Regions from separate parts of the Alteromonas sp. H02 genome, predicted to be linked through region 1. Evidence: predicted binding sites of a transcription regulator. Region 1 holds the regulator's gene; each other region holds the start of a gene.
The links. The regulator FNR, encoded in region 1, switches genes on or off when oxygen is low (the NO sensors DNR and NnrR bind a similar motif). The targets are predictions, from matches to a motif close to TTGATCTAGATCAA.
Positions count from the first base shown of each region.

Region 2: the regulator FNR is predicted to act here: its motif matches at 2,157-2,170, upstream of AC566Q_RS14665 (glutamate-cysteine ligase family protein).
Region 3: the regulator FNR is predicted to act here: its motif matches at 1,881-1,894, upstream of AC566Q_RS08610 (DUF3149 domain-containing protein).
Region 4: the regulator FNR is predicted to act here: its motif matches at 1,632-1,645, upstream of phbB (acetoacetyl-CoA reductase).

Region 1 is NZ_CM185021.1:2,565,871-2,569,608, forward strand. Features, by position in the region: gene ttcA (tRNA 2-thiocytidine(32) synthetase TtcA) at 1-342, opposite strand, end outside; gene uspE (universal stress protein UspE) at 462-1,379, opposite strand; gene fnr (fumarate/nitrate reduction transcriptional regulator Fnr) at 1,502-2,239, opposite strand; gene AC566Q_RS11930 (sulfite exporter TauE/SafE family protein) at 2,266-2,934, opposite strand; gene ccoS (cbb3-type cytochrome oxidase assembly protein CcoS) at 2,927-3,130, opposite strand; gene AC566Q_RS11940 (heavy metal translocating P-type ATPase) at 3,140-3,738, opposite strand, start outside.
Region 2 is NZ_CM185021.1:3,170,884-3,174,621, forward strand. Features, by position in the region: gene AC566Q_RS14660 (zinc-dependent metalloprotease) at 1-1,944, opposite strand, end outside; gene AC566Q_RS14665 (glutamate-cysteine ligase family protein) at 2,247-3,707, shown strand; gene AC566Q_RS14670 (M14 family metallopeptidase) at 3,710-3,738, shown strand, end outside.
Region 3 is NZ_CM185021.1:1,879,573-1,883,310, forward strand. Features, by position in the region: gene gshA (glutamate--cysteine ligase) at 1-983, shown strand, start outside; gene AC566Q_RS08605 (transglycosylase SLT domain-containing protein) at 1,049-1,687, shown strand; gene AC566Q_RS08610 (DUF3149 domain-containing protein) at 2,000-2,125, shown strand; gene smrB (endonuclease SmrB) at 2,154-2,729, opposite strand; gene prmB (50S ribosomal protein L3 N(5)-glutamine methyltransferase) at 2,844-3,738, shown strand, end outside.
Region 4 is NZ_CM185021.1:316,876-320,613, reverse strand. Features, by position in the region: gene AC566Q_RS01470 (lytic murein transglycosylase) at 1-830, shown strand, start outside; gene phbB (acetoacetyl-CoA reductase) at 893-1,615, opposite strand; gene hrpB (ATP-dependent helicase HrpB) at 1,777-3,738, opposite strand, start outside.

The sequences.
Region 1 (3,738 bases):
GGAATAGGTGTCTTCCTCTACAATACGGTATTCCACGCCGAGGCTTTGCAGATATTCTGGCAGTATGTGCTCTGGAAAGCCGGGTTGTTTCTGGTCGAGGTTAACCGCCACTATGTCAAAACTGATCGGCGCAATGCGCTGCAGGTACATCATCACATCCAGCATGGTGTAGCTGTCTTTCCCGCCGGATAAGCACACCATCACCTTGTCGCCATCTTCAATCATGCCAAAATCGTCAATGGCTTTGCCGACATTACGGCGAATGCGTTTTTGTAACTTATTGAAGCTGTATTTTTGCTTGGTTTGCGTTGCCGGCGCGGCGGCGTTGATGTGTAAACTCATGATAAAGAAAGGCCCATATTGCAATGGGCGTCATTATACGTGAAGCCAGAGTAGCCTGCATCCCTGATTAATGGCCAGGTAGTCGTGGCAGTAATTAAATCCTCCCACAGCTACCTGTATTAGCTTACCGGGCTTTCAAAGCCTTCGGGTTTAATTGCCAGTACATCACAGTTGAGTTCATCGATAACGTGTTCGGCGGTATTGCCAATGAGTGCTGCTGAAATGCCTACACGACCTACGGTACCAATAATCACCAGCTCGGCATCCAGCTCTTTGGCGACCTGCGGGATAACTTTTTCCGGTAATCCTTCTTTTACATGGCAATTATCCAGCGGAATGCTGTACTGATTACTGTGTTTTTCCATTTCCTCAAGGTGATGGTTTTTCACCGACGCATTGTAAGATTCGGGATCAAACTCAGGCACCTCAATGGCAATGTTTAGCGGCGTGCCCGGATAGCAGTTGGCCAGATGAACATGACCGCTCAGCAACCTGGCATAATCCAATGCAATATTAGTGAGGCGATCATTCAGCTGGGCATGTTCGCGGTCTTCCGTTCCTACGTTAACTGCCGCTACAATTTTGCCATCCCGGGGCCAGTCGTGCTCTTTAACCAGCAGTACCGGAGCAGGGCACTTGCGAACTAAATGCCAGTCGGTGGGGGTAAAGATTACTGAACGTAAATCATCGTGAGAGCGGGTTGCTTTCACCACAATGTCGGCCTTGCTGGCAAGGGCGTATTTAATAATGGCTTCATAAGGGCGGTTATTCCATTCCACGGCAGCCTCTATAGGCTGGCCGTACTCTGCCAGTTGTCCCTTAAGCCAGGCTGTTCTCTCGTTCACCACCGCCTGACGCATGGCCTCACGCTCTTCACCGGAAAGCATGGTGGTCATTTCGTAAGAGAAATCATAGATGGTCATTAAGGCGGTAATGGATGCGCCGGTTTTTTCGGCCAGTTCAATGGCTCTGGAGATAGCAGGCTGGTTGTCCGTTTCGGGTTCTACTACGGCCAGGATGTTGCTGTACTCAATCATAACGACTCTCCATGGGAAGTATTCATTATGAGTGTACGACGTGAACAGCTGTTTCTCCAGTTTCAGACTTGTCTGGGATCAAGTAATGCTACAAAACCAGAGAAAAACAGCTTTTTAACGGACTAACTAATAGTGGTGGAAGGAATATCCATGCTATGCAGTTTATTATCCATCGCTTCAAAATCGAGGATAGTGATAAGTTTGCCATCAACCTTGATAATGCCTTCCTTCTGGAAGCGAGTTAACAGACGCGAGATGGTTTCTACGGTCAGGCCCAAGTAATTACCAATCTCATTACGGGTCATACTCAGGTTATACTGACGCGGCGAAAAGCCACGGTCTTCAAAGCGTTTGGACAGATGCGCAAGAAAATATATCAGGCGTTCTTCGGCAGTACGCTTGTTAAGCAACATCATCAGATCGTGATCCTGCTTAATTTCGGCACTCATAAAGCTCATGATCTGGTGACGCAATTTAGGGAACTGAACCGCCATTTTATCCAGCGTTTCATAAGGTAACTCACAAACCATAGCGGTTTCGAGCGCCTGGGTGTAGCTCTGGTGAGCATTTTCGCGCAGCGCATCAAAGCCGATAATATCACCGGGAAAATGAAAGCCAATGATTTGCTCTTCGCCGTCTTTACTACTTACAAAAGATTTAAATGAACCAGCACGCACTGCGTAAAGCGAGTTAAATTTATCACCGGCTTTAACCAGTTTATCGTGCTTGTGAAGCGGCTTTTTACGCTCGATGATATCATCCAGCGAATCGAGTTCGGTTTTATTTAACGAAACCGGCAGGCACAAATGGCTGAAACTACAGCTTTGACAATGAATCGAAAATTCTGAGCCTTTTGACATAGATTACGTCTCCGTGTGGGAGTCGTTTAATTATTACCGGTTAGGGTGCGGTAAATCAAGAAAATCGCATATATTATCAGGCAACATGCGACTAATGACTTAGACTTTGGGTGTTGCAGGAGCGTTAACAACCAGCCAGCCCCCAGGCTCACGGCAATCAACGCGGGTAAAGTACCCAGTCCAAAGGCAGCCATTGTTGCAGCGCCATACAAGCCATCACCACTGACTAGTGCCCAGGTAAGGGTTGAATAAACCAGTCCACAGGGTAACCAGCCCCAGATAAAACCATAAGGAAACGCCGATAAAGGTGACCTGAACGGTATAAAACGTTTCGACCACGGACGAATGCGTTGCCAAAGCCCGTTCCCCAGTTTTTCCAGGTGAGCAAGACCACGCCACCACTGAGCCAGATATAACCCCATGGCAATCAGCATCACGGCGCTGAGTAACTGAAAAATCATCAGGCCATGGCTTACTGAGGCGCGGGCCACCTGACCAAGTACACCGGTCACGGCGCCGGCAATGGCATAACTGGTTATGCGCCCAAGGTTATAACTGACAATATAGGGCAGGGGGGGCTGACCGCCGGGTACTGCTGCTCGCAAGGCTCCGGCTATCCCTCCGCACATGCCTACGCAATGTAACGAGCCGGCAAGGCCTACGACAAAGGCCGAAATAAAGCTGTAATCACTCATTATCGTTGTTAGCTTTATCCTGGGTTTTGGCTTGTTGGTGACGTTCTTCTTCGGGTAAGTCGTCGTCGAACAGGATGCTGTAGCCCTGGCGCTCAAGATCCTGAAACTGATCGGATTTTACCGCCCAGAAGAAAATCCCCAGCGCCACCGCGACCAGAATAATAGCCAACGGGATCAGCACATAAATTATACTCACAATACCGCCTTACTTTAATAATCGGGTCGAGTTTGAGACCACTATGATACTACTTAATGACATACCGATCACGGCCATCCACGGCAACAGCAGGCCGGAAACTGCAAAAGGTAAAATAAGCAGGTTGTAGCCCAGCGCCCAGAAAATATTCTGGCGGATTTTGCGGCGGGTTTTTGCGGCAATATCCACCAGTGCTGGTACGGTGCTGAGTGACTCGCTCAACAACACAACGTCCGCCGCATTGCGGGCAATATCAGTGGCATTACCCACCGCAACCGAAACATCCGCACTGGCCAGTACCGGCGCATCGTTAATACCATCACCCAGCATCATGACTTTATGTCCCTGAGCCTGCAGTTTTTGCACCGCCTGATATTTTTGTTGTGGAGTTAATTCACCGGTGGCCACTGCCAGGGGCAGCTTAGCGGCCAGCTTATCAACATTCTGCTGGGTATCTCCACTTAATAGCACCAACTGAAAGCTGTCTAACCCAGCGAGGGTTTCAGCCGTATCGCTCTTAAGACTGTCGGTAACTTCATAGGCCGCCAGGCACTCGCCATTGCAAACCAGGTACACATTGGCGCTTACCGGTACAGCAGACGGGTCTG
Region 2 (3,738 bases), 610 kb from region 1:
CTCGGCAGCAGAAATCGGATCGAACACCCGACCTAACCGGCCATTAAACTGCTCACGGGTTTCTGCTTCAGCAAAGGTTGGCGGCGTAATCAGAGATAACAGACGCTCAGGCATCTTAAGCACCTCTACACTCGATGCATCAATTAAACGCATCATCGCCTCGACCTGAGTTTCTGAAGGTACCAGCTTAACCCCCATGGGTTTATCCAGATCGCCTTTATTCTCATAGAAATAGTGCACACCTCCCACCTGCTTGGCCACGGCTTCAAGCTGATAACGATGCAACAGATAAACTGGCACCAGCGCATTTTCCAGTGACGACAGGCTATTGCCCGAAGGAATAGTGTTCAGCCCCATATTAGCCAGGGCAATATCACGCACTTTTAGCAAGTGATCATATTCCGCCAACGGGTTAGCCCCGTTATCCCACATATGGCCATCGGATGAGCCGTGACGGGACGCTCTGGCATCGGCGTCAGACTTGTATTTCAGTCCGGCCTCGCGAGCTTCAACCACCATAGTCTGCAGCGCTTCAGCACTATCGGAAGTCTCGCCAAAGTCCTGGTAACCGTAGGCAATAACATAGTTATCCCACTCTCCCATGCCGCTATCATAGGCATTAGCTAACGACAGCTGATTGCCTTTAATTTCGATTTTCGGATGCGGGTAATCCATCACCGATTCGCGGCCATTTTCGCTGGCAGCAAAGTTATGTGCAATGCCCAGCGTATGGCCTACCTCATGCGCAGACAACTGACGAATACGTGCCAGCGCCATTTCTTTTTGCTCTTCGGTTGCCTCACTATCACCGGTAAACGGACTGGTTAATCCCAGCGCTATCAGGTAATCCTGACGGACCCGCAATGAACCAAGGGTAACGTGGCCTTTAATAATTTCACCGGTGCGCGGATCCACTACAGACGAACCATAAGACCAGCCCCGGGTGGCTCTGTGTACCCAGTTGATCACGTTGTAACGCACGTCCATTGGGTCGGCACCTTCGGGCAATACTTTTACCTGAAACGCATTTTTATAGCCTGCTGCGGCAAACGCCTGATCCCACCAGCTTGCGCCATCCCGTAAGGCGCTCATTACCGGCTTCGGAATGCCCGGGTCGAGGTAATAAATAATCGGCTCAACAGCTTCACTCACCGGAGCTGAAGGGTCTTTTTTGGCCAGCCGGTGACGGCGAATATAAGCCTGCTCCAAGGGCTCGGTAATCGGCGCAGAATAATCCTGCCAGCTGTGTTTCCAGTAACCAGAAAACGGATGGAATTCACGCGGCTCATAGCCATCATCGGGTAAGGCAATAAATGAATGGTGCATGTGTACACTGACACTGTCGGCATCCGGTGTAACCTGACGTAAATACGCGCCTGTGCCCTTGCCACCAAAGGTAACCAGTGCTTCCAGTTCGGTATTTAACGGAAACGCTTTGGTACGCGGCAGGTATACGCCGCTACGCTGCGGATCAGCCTTAAAACTGCCTTGCTGACGGCCTTTCAAACGTTCGGCGACGCCGTGAATATCGCTCAACAACTGACTGGTATAGTCGATTAACACACTGTCATCATCACTGGCCTCAATGGTGAAGCCGGCAATAACAGAATCGGCAAACGCCTCATCAATACTGGCCCGTTCAGCCGGGTTATCGGCACTTGCCCGGTACTCGGTGTTGAGTTGCTTAAGCAGCAGCTTATTGCCGTAGCGCTCAAACTGCACCAAACGCGTGGCGCCCAATTGGCCGCGATCCAGGCCAATATCATTGGAGCCTACACCATGGGGCAGACTGGACTGGAATAACAACGGCTCATCCAGCGCTTCAATTTGCAGATAAACCTTATCGTCTTCACTACTGTAATATACGGGAATAAACCCCGTTTGCTTTTGCATATCTTTGGTAAAGGATGCGATGGTCTCCGCCCATGCAGGCGAAACAGCCATCAGCGCCAGGCTGGCTAGCAGAACATAAACGCGCAACGGGATTCCCTCCGGTTTTTTTTAATTTATTGTTGGCACTCACTTTACGCTACCCAAACCGGGCACATAAATCCAGTCACGACTGACCAAACCGCCATTACCACCGACCAATCGCGCATGACGATTATTGATTTACCGCAAACATTATTTTGCCTTGACGTCAGTTGTGATCTGGCTTGATCTGTATCAAGGAGCATTTTGCCGCCTGTCGTTACTCTGCTCAACGATAAGCTACACTTAGTATTGGTAACCGACACAGAGAATATATGGGTCTTAATTTTCAACAACATGATTTTACCGACGCTCAACGTGTACTGTTCGACCAACGGGTGCAGGCACAACTGTGCGAGGTCAGACATGAGCTCAGCCGCGATTGTTACAACCGCGACGAGGTAAGCCTCGGCGCCGAGTTAGAATTTTATCTGGTCAACCGCCAGTTCAACCCTGCGCCAATTGTTGAAGCGGTATTGGATAAAGCTCGCATTGATGGTCTTCAGGAAGAATTAAATCAATACAATCTGGAATTTAATCTTAAGCCGGTCAATGCCGCCGGTACGCCCTTCTCGCAGCTTCAGCAACAATTAGATAAAGCCAGCCGATCGATTGACCAAACCACCAGCCTGTTCGATGGCCACGCCATGGCAATAGGGATATTACCGACACTGACTGGTAGTCATCTGACCGCCGACTACTTAACCAACCGCCCGCGTTACAAAGCACTCACCCAGGAACTCAGCGAGCAAAGCGGCGGACCATTTGACATCGATATTCATGGTCAGGATGTGGTGCGCACGACCTGTGATGATGTCACGCTGGAAGGCGCTAACACCTCTTTTCAATTGCATCACCGCATCGCAGACAGCCGGTTTACCGACTGTTATAACACCGCGCAGCTTATCTCACCGTTAGTGCTGGCTCTGGCCGGAAACTCGCCGTTTTTTATGGGCAAACGGCTGTGGCAGGAAACGCGTATTGCGTTGTTCAAACAGGCTATCGATTATCGTGACACCAATGCCACCCAGTGGCGTCAGCCAGCCAGGGTGAGTTATGGTCATGGCTGGTTACGCAATGGCATAGCCGATTGCCTGACCGAGAGCGTGGCCCTGTACCCTGCAGTGTTGCCGGTAACCGCAGAGCGATTAAACGGCGCCAGCAAACCTTTCGCCGAACTCAACTTACATCACGGTACGGTATGGAGCTGGAACCGCGCGGTGTTCGAACCGGGTGAAAACGGCCACGTACGCATTGAATACCGCAGTCTGCCAGCCGGCCCCACCAATCAGGATATGCTTGCCAACGCCGCGTTACAGATTGGCCTGGTTGAGGCACTGTCGGATCACATTGAAGAGTATCTACAGCGCCTGCCATTCCGCTATACCGAATACAACTTTTACCGCTGTGCCCAGTCAGGTCTGAACGCTCAAATCCTGTGGCCGCAAAAACACCAGCATCAGTTAAAGGAATATAAGGTCACGACAATACTGTCTGATCTGATCGGTAAGGCCGACGATGGACTGGCGAAAATCGGTGTTAGTCGCGAAGAGCGGGACCATTATCTCGGTATTATCGAACATCGCCTGGCCGCACGGCAAACCGGCGCCATGTGGCAGTTAAACACCTATAAAACCTTAATGAGCCAATATCCTGAATCAAAAGTACTGGGCGAACTGTGTCGCCGGTACTATCAACTGAGCCACAGTGGTGAACCTGTGGCCTACTGGGAGTAGCAATGGGAACCGCCAGATTAGCCACACCTGC
Region 3 (3,738 bases), 690 kb from region 1:
CTTCTCCGGCGTTGTGTAAGTCTTTTGTTGAAGGGCGTGAACACGGTCTGGACTTTAAACAGCTGGGGCGCGGCACGTTATATTTACCTTATGCTACGTCATTACGCATGAGCGGGTTGGGTTACACCAGCAATGAGCAGTCTTCTCTGCGTATTTGTTACAACTCAATCGATACCTACGTGCGCTTGTTGCGGGAAGCGATGTATTCGCCATCAAAGAATTACGCAGGTTTTGCCGCCGGCGAGGGCGGTGATTATCAACAGCTCAGTAAAAATGTACTGCAAATTGAAAACGAGTTTTACTCGCCAATCCGGCCCAAACAGCCCACCGCATCCGGTGAAAAGCCCACTGACGCGCTGGCACTGCGAGGCGTAAGTTACATTGAGATCCGGGCGCTGGATGTGAATCCGTTTAGTCCGGTTGGCATCGATAAAGAGCAAATGCATTTCCTGGATGTATTCCTGATGGCATGCCTGCTCACCGAGAGCCCTAAGTTTGATGCTGAACGCTACAAAGAAACCGAGGTTAATCTTAACCGGGTAGTGCTTGAAGGGCGCAAGCCAGGCTTAACCTTGCTGCAAAATGAGCAGGAAGTTGCCATGCGTGACTGGGCTGAAGCCTTATTTGCCCGGTATGCCGAAGTAGCAGCCATCATGGACGAAAACTATGATGACAATCGTTACAGCGAAGCGGTTAAACGTGAATGGTTAAAAGTGCAAGATCCAGACTTAACCTTCTCAGGGCGCTGGCTGAATAAATTACTGGCAGAGGGTGACAACGCGGTAGTGGGTCGTGAATTGGCCGAAACCTATCGTCGGCAAATTGGTGATTTTAACTACCACTTTAAATCGGCAGAAGATTTTGTTGCTGAAGCCGAGCGCTCTTTTGCCGCTCAGCGTGAGATTGAAGCCAGTGATAATCTGTCTTTCAGCGAGTTTATCACCGATTACTTTGCCCGGGAGCCAGCCAAAAAAAATGCCTGACACGGGTCAGGCATAAGAATTTGTTCCAGGGAAACACACTTTCGGAACATTAATTTGGACAGCATATGTACAAAAAGTTCAAACAAATTTGTATCTTTTTTTCCGGCTGGGTGATTTTCTTACCAATGGTGATCACAGGTTGTGCCACCACGCCACCAAAAGATACCAGCAATCTTTGTGAGATCTTTTACGAAAAGGAAGACTGGTACGACGCGGCGGCCGACATGCGTGATAAATGGGGCGTACCCATCCACGTACCCATGGCCATGATGTACCAGGAAAGTTCTTTTCGTCACGATGCGCTGCCGCCCCGCGATTACATTCTCTTCGGACTCATTCCCTGGGGCAGGGTGAGTTCGGCTTACGGCTATTCTCAGGCCAAAACGCCCACCTGGAGCGACTACATTCGCGAAACCGGGAATTCTGGCGCTGACCGCGATGATTTTGAAGATGCGATAGATTTCATGGGCTGGTTTATCAGTAAAACCCATAAAGTGAATGGTGTCTCAAAATGGGATGCCTACGCGCAATACCTTAATTATCATGAAGGGTGGGGAGGCTACCGGCGCAAGACCTATCTCAGGAAGGGGTGGTTGGTACAAGTCTCGCAGCGCGTTAAAGGCCGTTCACTGCGCTATGCTACGCAATTAAAAACCTGCGAAGAAGATCTCCAGAAAAGCTGGTTTTTCAAGTTATTTGATTAACGTCTTAATGGCGGCACGAAGCCCCCGGCTGGAAAAAAAGCAGGCGGGCAAAGTGCCCGCCTGCCAGAAGTGGGATTCCGTCCAAGACCGTAAAATTTCCGGAAACCCAACAGGCATATTTACTTTAATCTAAATGATAACTATTATCAATAAAAGTTTTGAAAACCCTGTATATTAGGTTAGCCGCATTCTTTTGATCCAGGTCATGCTTTGCGCCAGATGGCTATTTTGATATTGATTTGGATCAGCGTTTTTTCTGCCTCTCAGGCGCACACTATCACCATAGAAACAGCAAATAAAAAGGTGATTGTTATGTGGTCAATGTTATTAAAAGATCCGGTTGTATGGGGCTCATTACTTGGCATTTTTATCGTATGCGCAATGATGGTGTATTACACTTACTTGTTTATCCACAACAGCGGTGATGACCATAAGTAAACCGCAAATGGCTGAAGCCTGAATGTGATTAGCGTTTTTTGTTAAACGGTGACTCGACTTCCAGCAGTACCAGCAAGGCACCCTGCCCACCGTATTCCAGTGGTGCCTGATGGAAGGCCATCACTCTGGGATGTTGAATAAGGTAATGGGGCAACGCCTGTTTGAGAACGCCTGAACCTACGCCGTGAACGATACACACACAGTCAACATGCTCCTGCCAGGCTGTGTGCAGTAAAGCGGCTAATTCATGTTTAGCTTGTGCTTTGGTCAGGCCGTGTAAATCAAGAATGTAATCCGGGCTGTAATCGCCCCGGCGCAACTGTTTAAGCTCATAGCCCGGCACATCCTGTCGGCAGTAGCGGAGTGCGCCTTCTGGCGGAATAAAGCCTTCAAAGGCGTCAGAAAACTCAAAGCTGGCTCTGGCCTGCCGGTGAATTTTTTGCCGGCGACGAATTTTCACTTCCGGACGGGTCGTCTCCGGCACATAAGTATCCTGCTTTAGAGGCGCTACGCCTTTAATTTCTTGTCGAAATAACGCCATATCATCACTGTCTTCGGTGTCCTGTTGAGCTGGGACAGGGGGAAATTGCGACTTAAATTTCACAGGCCAGGTTTCCTAATCTTCATTACGGATGATTTTGCATTAAATTAAGCATGTCCGAAGCGGACAACATTATGTATCATACCAGCTTTATAAATTCAGGACATTGTAGCCCGTATGACCGACAAGTTTTACCTCGACGAAGCCATTGCTGATCTGCACTCCATTTTAGACATGGTGCGCTGGGCGGTCAGTCGGTTTAATGATGCAGAACTGTTTTACGGTCATGGTACCGACAATGCCTGGGATGAGGCGGTGAGCCTGGTGTTTTATGCACTGCATTTACCTCACACATTAACCTCTCAAACCGGTGACGGAGTGTTTGCAGCGAGGCTGACCAAAAGTGAGCGCAGTAAGGTCGCCGAGTTGGTACTGCAACGAGTGCAAACCCGTTTACCTCTGCCTTACATCACGCATGAAGCCTGGTTCTGCGAACTGCCGTTTTATGTGGATGAGCGGGTACTGATCCCACGCTCGCCGTTTGCCGAACTGATCCAGGGCAAATTTGTGCCATATCTTAGCAACACTCCAACCCGAATTCTGGATATGTGTACCGGCGGCGGTTGTATAGCCATTGCATTGGCTTACGCGTTCGATGAGGCCCAGGTTGATGCGGTGGACATCAGTGCCGATGCTCTGGCCGTGGCAGAACTGAATATAGGAGAACACGGACTGAGTGAACGGGTTTTCCCTTTGTACTCTGATTTGTTCAGTCAGCTCGAAGGACAAAAATACGACTTAATCGTATCGAATCCCCCTTATGTGGATGCTGAGGATATGGCCGACTTGCCGGTGGAATTTCAGCACGAACCCGAACTGGCGCTGGCTGCTGGCGAGGATGGCCTCGATTTAGTGGAGACCATGATTGCCCGGGCCGCGGATTATCTTACCGAGCAGGGCGTCATGTTTGTTGAAGTCGGCAACAGCCTGGTGCATATGGCAGCAAGGTTCCCGGGACTGGATATTGAGTGGGTCGAACTGGCACAGGGTGGCCATGGTATATTCGCTGTAA
Region 4 (3,738 bases), 2.2 Mb from region 1:
TTGGCGGCTACAAAGGCAAAATGCCGGTACTCGATTCTCTGGCAACCCTGGCCTGTGATCCGCGACGCAGCGCCTTTTTCACCCGCGAATTGCTCACTGCCGTAAAACTGCTGGAAGAGCAGTCTTTAGAGCAGGAAAAAATGGTAGGGTCATGGGCCGGTGCCATGGGTCATACCCAGTTTATGCCGTCAGCCTATGCTAACTACGCCGTTGATGGTGATGGTGACGGGCAAATTAATTTATGGGAGAGCGAAGCCGACGCCTTAACATCAGCCGCCAACTTTTTGTCTCAGCTAGGCTGGCAGCCCGGTTTCCGCTGGGGTCGGGAAGTTACTCTGCCAGACGGATTTGATTACTCGCTGTTAGGTTACTCCAAGCGCCGAACCGTTTCCGAATGGAATAAACTCGGAATAACCCGGGCCAACGGTGATGCCCTGGGTAGCAGCGATATGAACGCTTATTTAGTTATGCCCGCCGGTCATGAGGGGCCAACCTTTCTCGCCTACCCTAATTTCAGAGTGATCATGCGCTGGAACAATTCAGAGTTTTATGCCATTGCAGTAGGTCGACTGGCAGACAGAATTGCCGGCGACGGTGAACTGGTTGCATCCCTGCCGCCTTTACCGAATTATCGTCGCGACGATATCAAAGCTATGCAGGAACAGCTCAATCAGAAAGGTATTGATGTGGGTGGTGCAGACGGTATTTTAGGCCCGGCGACCCGCGAGGGGATCCGCGAATTTCAACGCCGTAGTGACATGATTGCCGATGGTTTTCCTTCGCTGGCCGTCATGCAGGCACTGGGAATAGAAGTTACTCCCACCTCTTAATTGTATTGAATGAAAAGAGCCGGACAGCGCTTTCTAATCAAAGCATGTCCGGCTTTTTCGGTTTAGTACATGTGCTGACCGCCGTTAATAGACAGCGTTGAGCCTGTGATAAAGCTCGACTCATCTTTAATCAGGAACAACACACCATCAGCGATGTCTTCTGGCTTACCTAAACGGCCAACCGGGATTTTCGCAACAATTTTCTTCAGTACGTCTTCTGGTACTGCTCGTACCATATCAGTATCAATGTAGCCTGGAGCAATAGCATTTACGGTGATACCTTTAGCAGCACCTTCCTGAGCCAGCGCTTTAGTGAAACCGTGGATCCCGGATTTTGCCGCCGCGTAGTTCACCTGACCATACTGACCCGCCTGGCCATTGATTGAACCAATGTTTACGATACGGCCAAATGAACGCTCGCGCATCCCCTCGATAACCGCCCGGCATGTGTTAAAACACGAAGCCAGGTTAGTTTGGATAACCGCGTTCCACTGTTCAAACGTCATACGGTGCATGGTACCGTCGCGCGTGATACCGGCGTTATTGATCAGCACATCTACGGGGCCAAAATCCGACTCGATTTGTTCTATGGCAGCTTTGGTTTTTTCGAAATCTGACACGTCAAATTTCATCGCCGCGATACCTGTTCGCTCGGTAAATTCCTGTGCCGCCTGGTCGTTTCCGCCATAGTTAGCCACTACGGTATAACCCGCACTTTTCAGTGTCGTACAGATTGCTTCACCAATACCGCGTGTTCCACCTGTAACGAGTGCTACTCTGCTCATGCTATTTCCTTCTTGTTTGATATTGCTCAACGTACAACTGATTACTATATAATCATCTATAGCTTGAATATTCCACCGTGAAAATCAGACGTTGGTCTATAAACTATGCTCCAAGTCAATAGCCTATTCGATCTATATGACATTTTAATAATAGTATTCAGTTACTTATTCTTCGTTGTTTTAACAGAAGGAATTGCAGTGGTCGGATCTTCAGGCCAGTAATGTTTGGGATAACGGCCTTTCATCTCTTTTCTCACTTCAGCATAACTACCCTGCCAGAAGCGCGGTAAATCATTGGTAGTCTGAATCGGTCGGCCAGCCGGTGATAACAACTCTACCGTAACCATCTGGCGACCCTGAGCAACGGTCACTGGTGCAGCACTGCCATAAATTTCCTGCATTTTGACTGACAACACTACCCGCGATTCGCTTTCATAACGCAAGCGTCGTGTTGTGCCGCTGGGCACTTTAAGGCTCGCGGGCAATTGTTGCTCAACGACCTGACGCTGAGGCCAGCTCAATGTTTGCAGTAGTACCTCCGCCCAGTGCGCTTTTTTAAGCTGGCTAAGTGACGCGCATCGCCCTAATACGGCATGCACCACCTCCTGCCCGAGTAACCAGCTTGTCGACACCTCCGGCCAGGGCGAATCGCCATCAAAACCGCTGGCCACAAGATTATGTGTTCGCGCCATATTAAGCCGGTTTAAAGTCTCTTCAAGCTCATTAAAGAATGGCCAGTCTTTAATGTCTTTTTCGCCTAACCAGTCTTGCCAGCATTGAATTCGCTGAGCTTCGCCCAGCTTAGCCAGCGGTTGGCGAGACAGCAGAATTTGCTTAAAGTAACGCCGCTCTTCGGCCTTCATTGTGTCGCTTTGAGCGTCGTAAAAGGCAACCTGCTGTAACGAGACAGAATCCGCAAAGCGCTCATGAATAAGCGGCTCTTCGATTGGCTGAGCTAAGCGGATCAGTAAATTAGCGCCTTTGCGTTGGCCTGCTAATACCGCCAGCCAGGGATATTCTGTTGCCGCCGGCTGAACCAGTTCTGCACCGGTCCCCATGGCCAGCTTAAATTCCTGTAAGTTGCGCGCCCGGGCAATCCAGCTAGGCCTCGCCAGACTTATTGCCAGGCCAAGGTATTGTTCCGGCACATTCAGCCTGGAGTCTATTTTGGCGTCGCTGCCTAGCAAACGAGCATACCTCGACGCCTGACGGCTTACCGATTGTCTGACCGGAGAAGGTATGGAGCGAAGAACATCACTCACCAGCCAGTATTCCGTTCGGGGAGCTTCTTCGGCCAGAGCAGTTACCACGCAACCGGCTGTCAGCAGTGTTTGCTCATCCGTTAATTCAGCTTCCTCTTTGAGCTGTAACAGCATACTGGCGAATTTCGCATCGACCGGTAGTTTAAGACTGTCCTTACCAAGTGGCGTAATCCGCCCGTTAGTATCCAGTAATCGGAGTTCCTGCAGCGTCTGCGTTGCGGCATTTAATTGCGCTTCACTCGGCTTGTCCAACAGCGGCAGGGCATCAAGAGAAGTGCCCCAATCGGCACTGTGTAGCACCAGAGACGTTATGTCTTCAGTGCGTATGGCGGGTAGAGCGAACTCTGCCAGTCGGCTATGAGCTTCTTTACTCCAAAGCCGGTAGCATGTGCCCTCCTGTACCCGGCCCGCACGACCTTTACGTTGCTCAGCTGATGCCTGTGAAATCATTTTTAATGACAGCTCGGTCATGCCGGTTGTCGGATGAAACTGAGCGACCTGCTCCCGGCCGCTATCAATAACCAGTCGAATACCTTCAATAGTTAAGCTGGTTTCTGCAATATTAGTAGCCAGTATGACTTTTCTTAAACCCTCTACATGAGGCCTAAGAGCTAATTGCTGTTGCTGAAGTGGCAAAGCACCATGAAGAGGTAGGACTGCCACTTCTTTGCTCTCTATACCAGACAAAGAACCCAGCACCTGATTAATGTGTTTTACGGTAGGTAAAAACACCAGTATGTCGCCACATTCTTTAGTGAGCACCTCGGTAATCAGGCCGCCAATACGCGGGCTTAATTGCGAAAGATGACACTCGCCCACATACACTTCTTCCACGTCGAAGCGGCGCCCCTGGCTGGATAA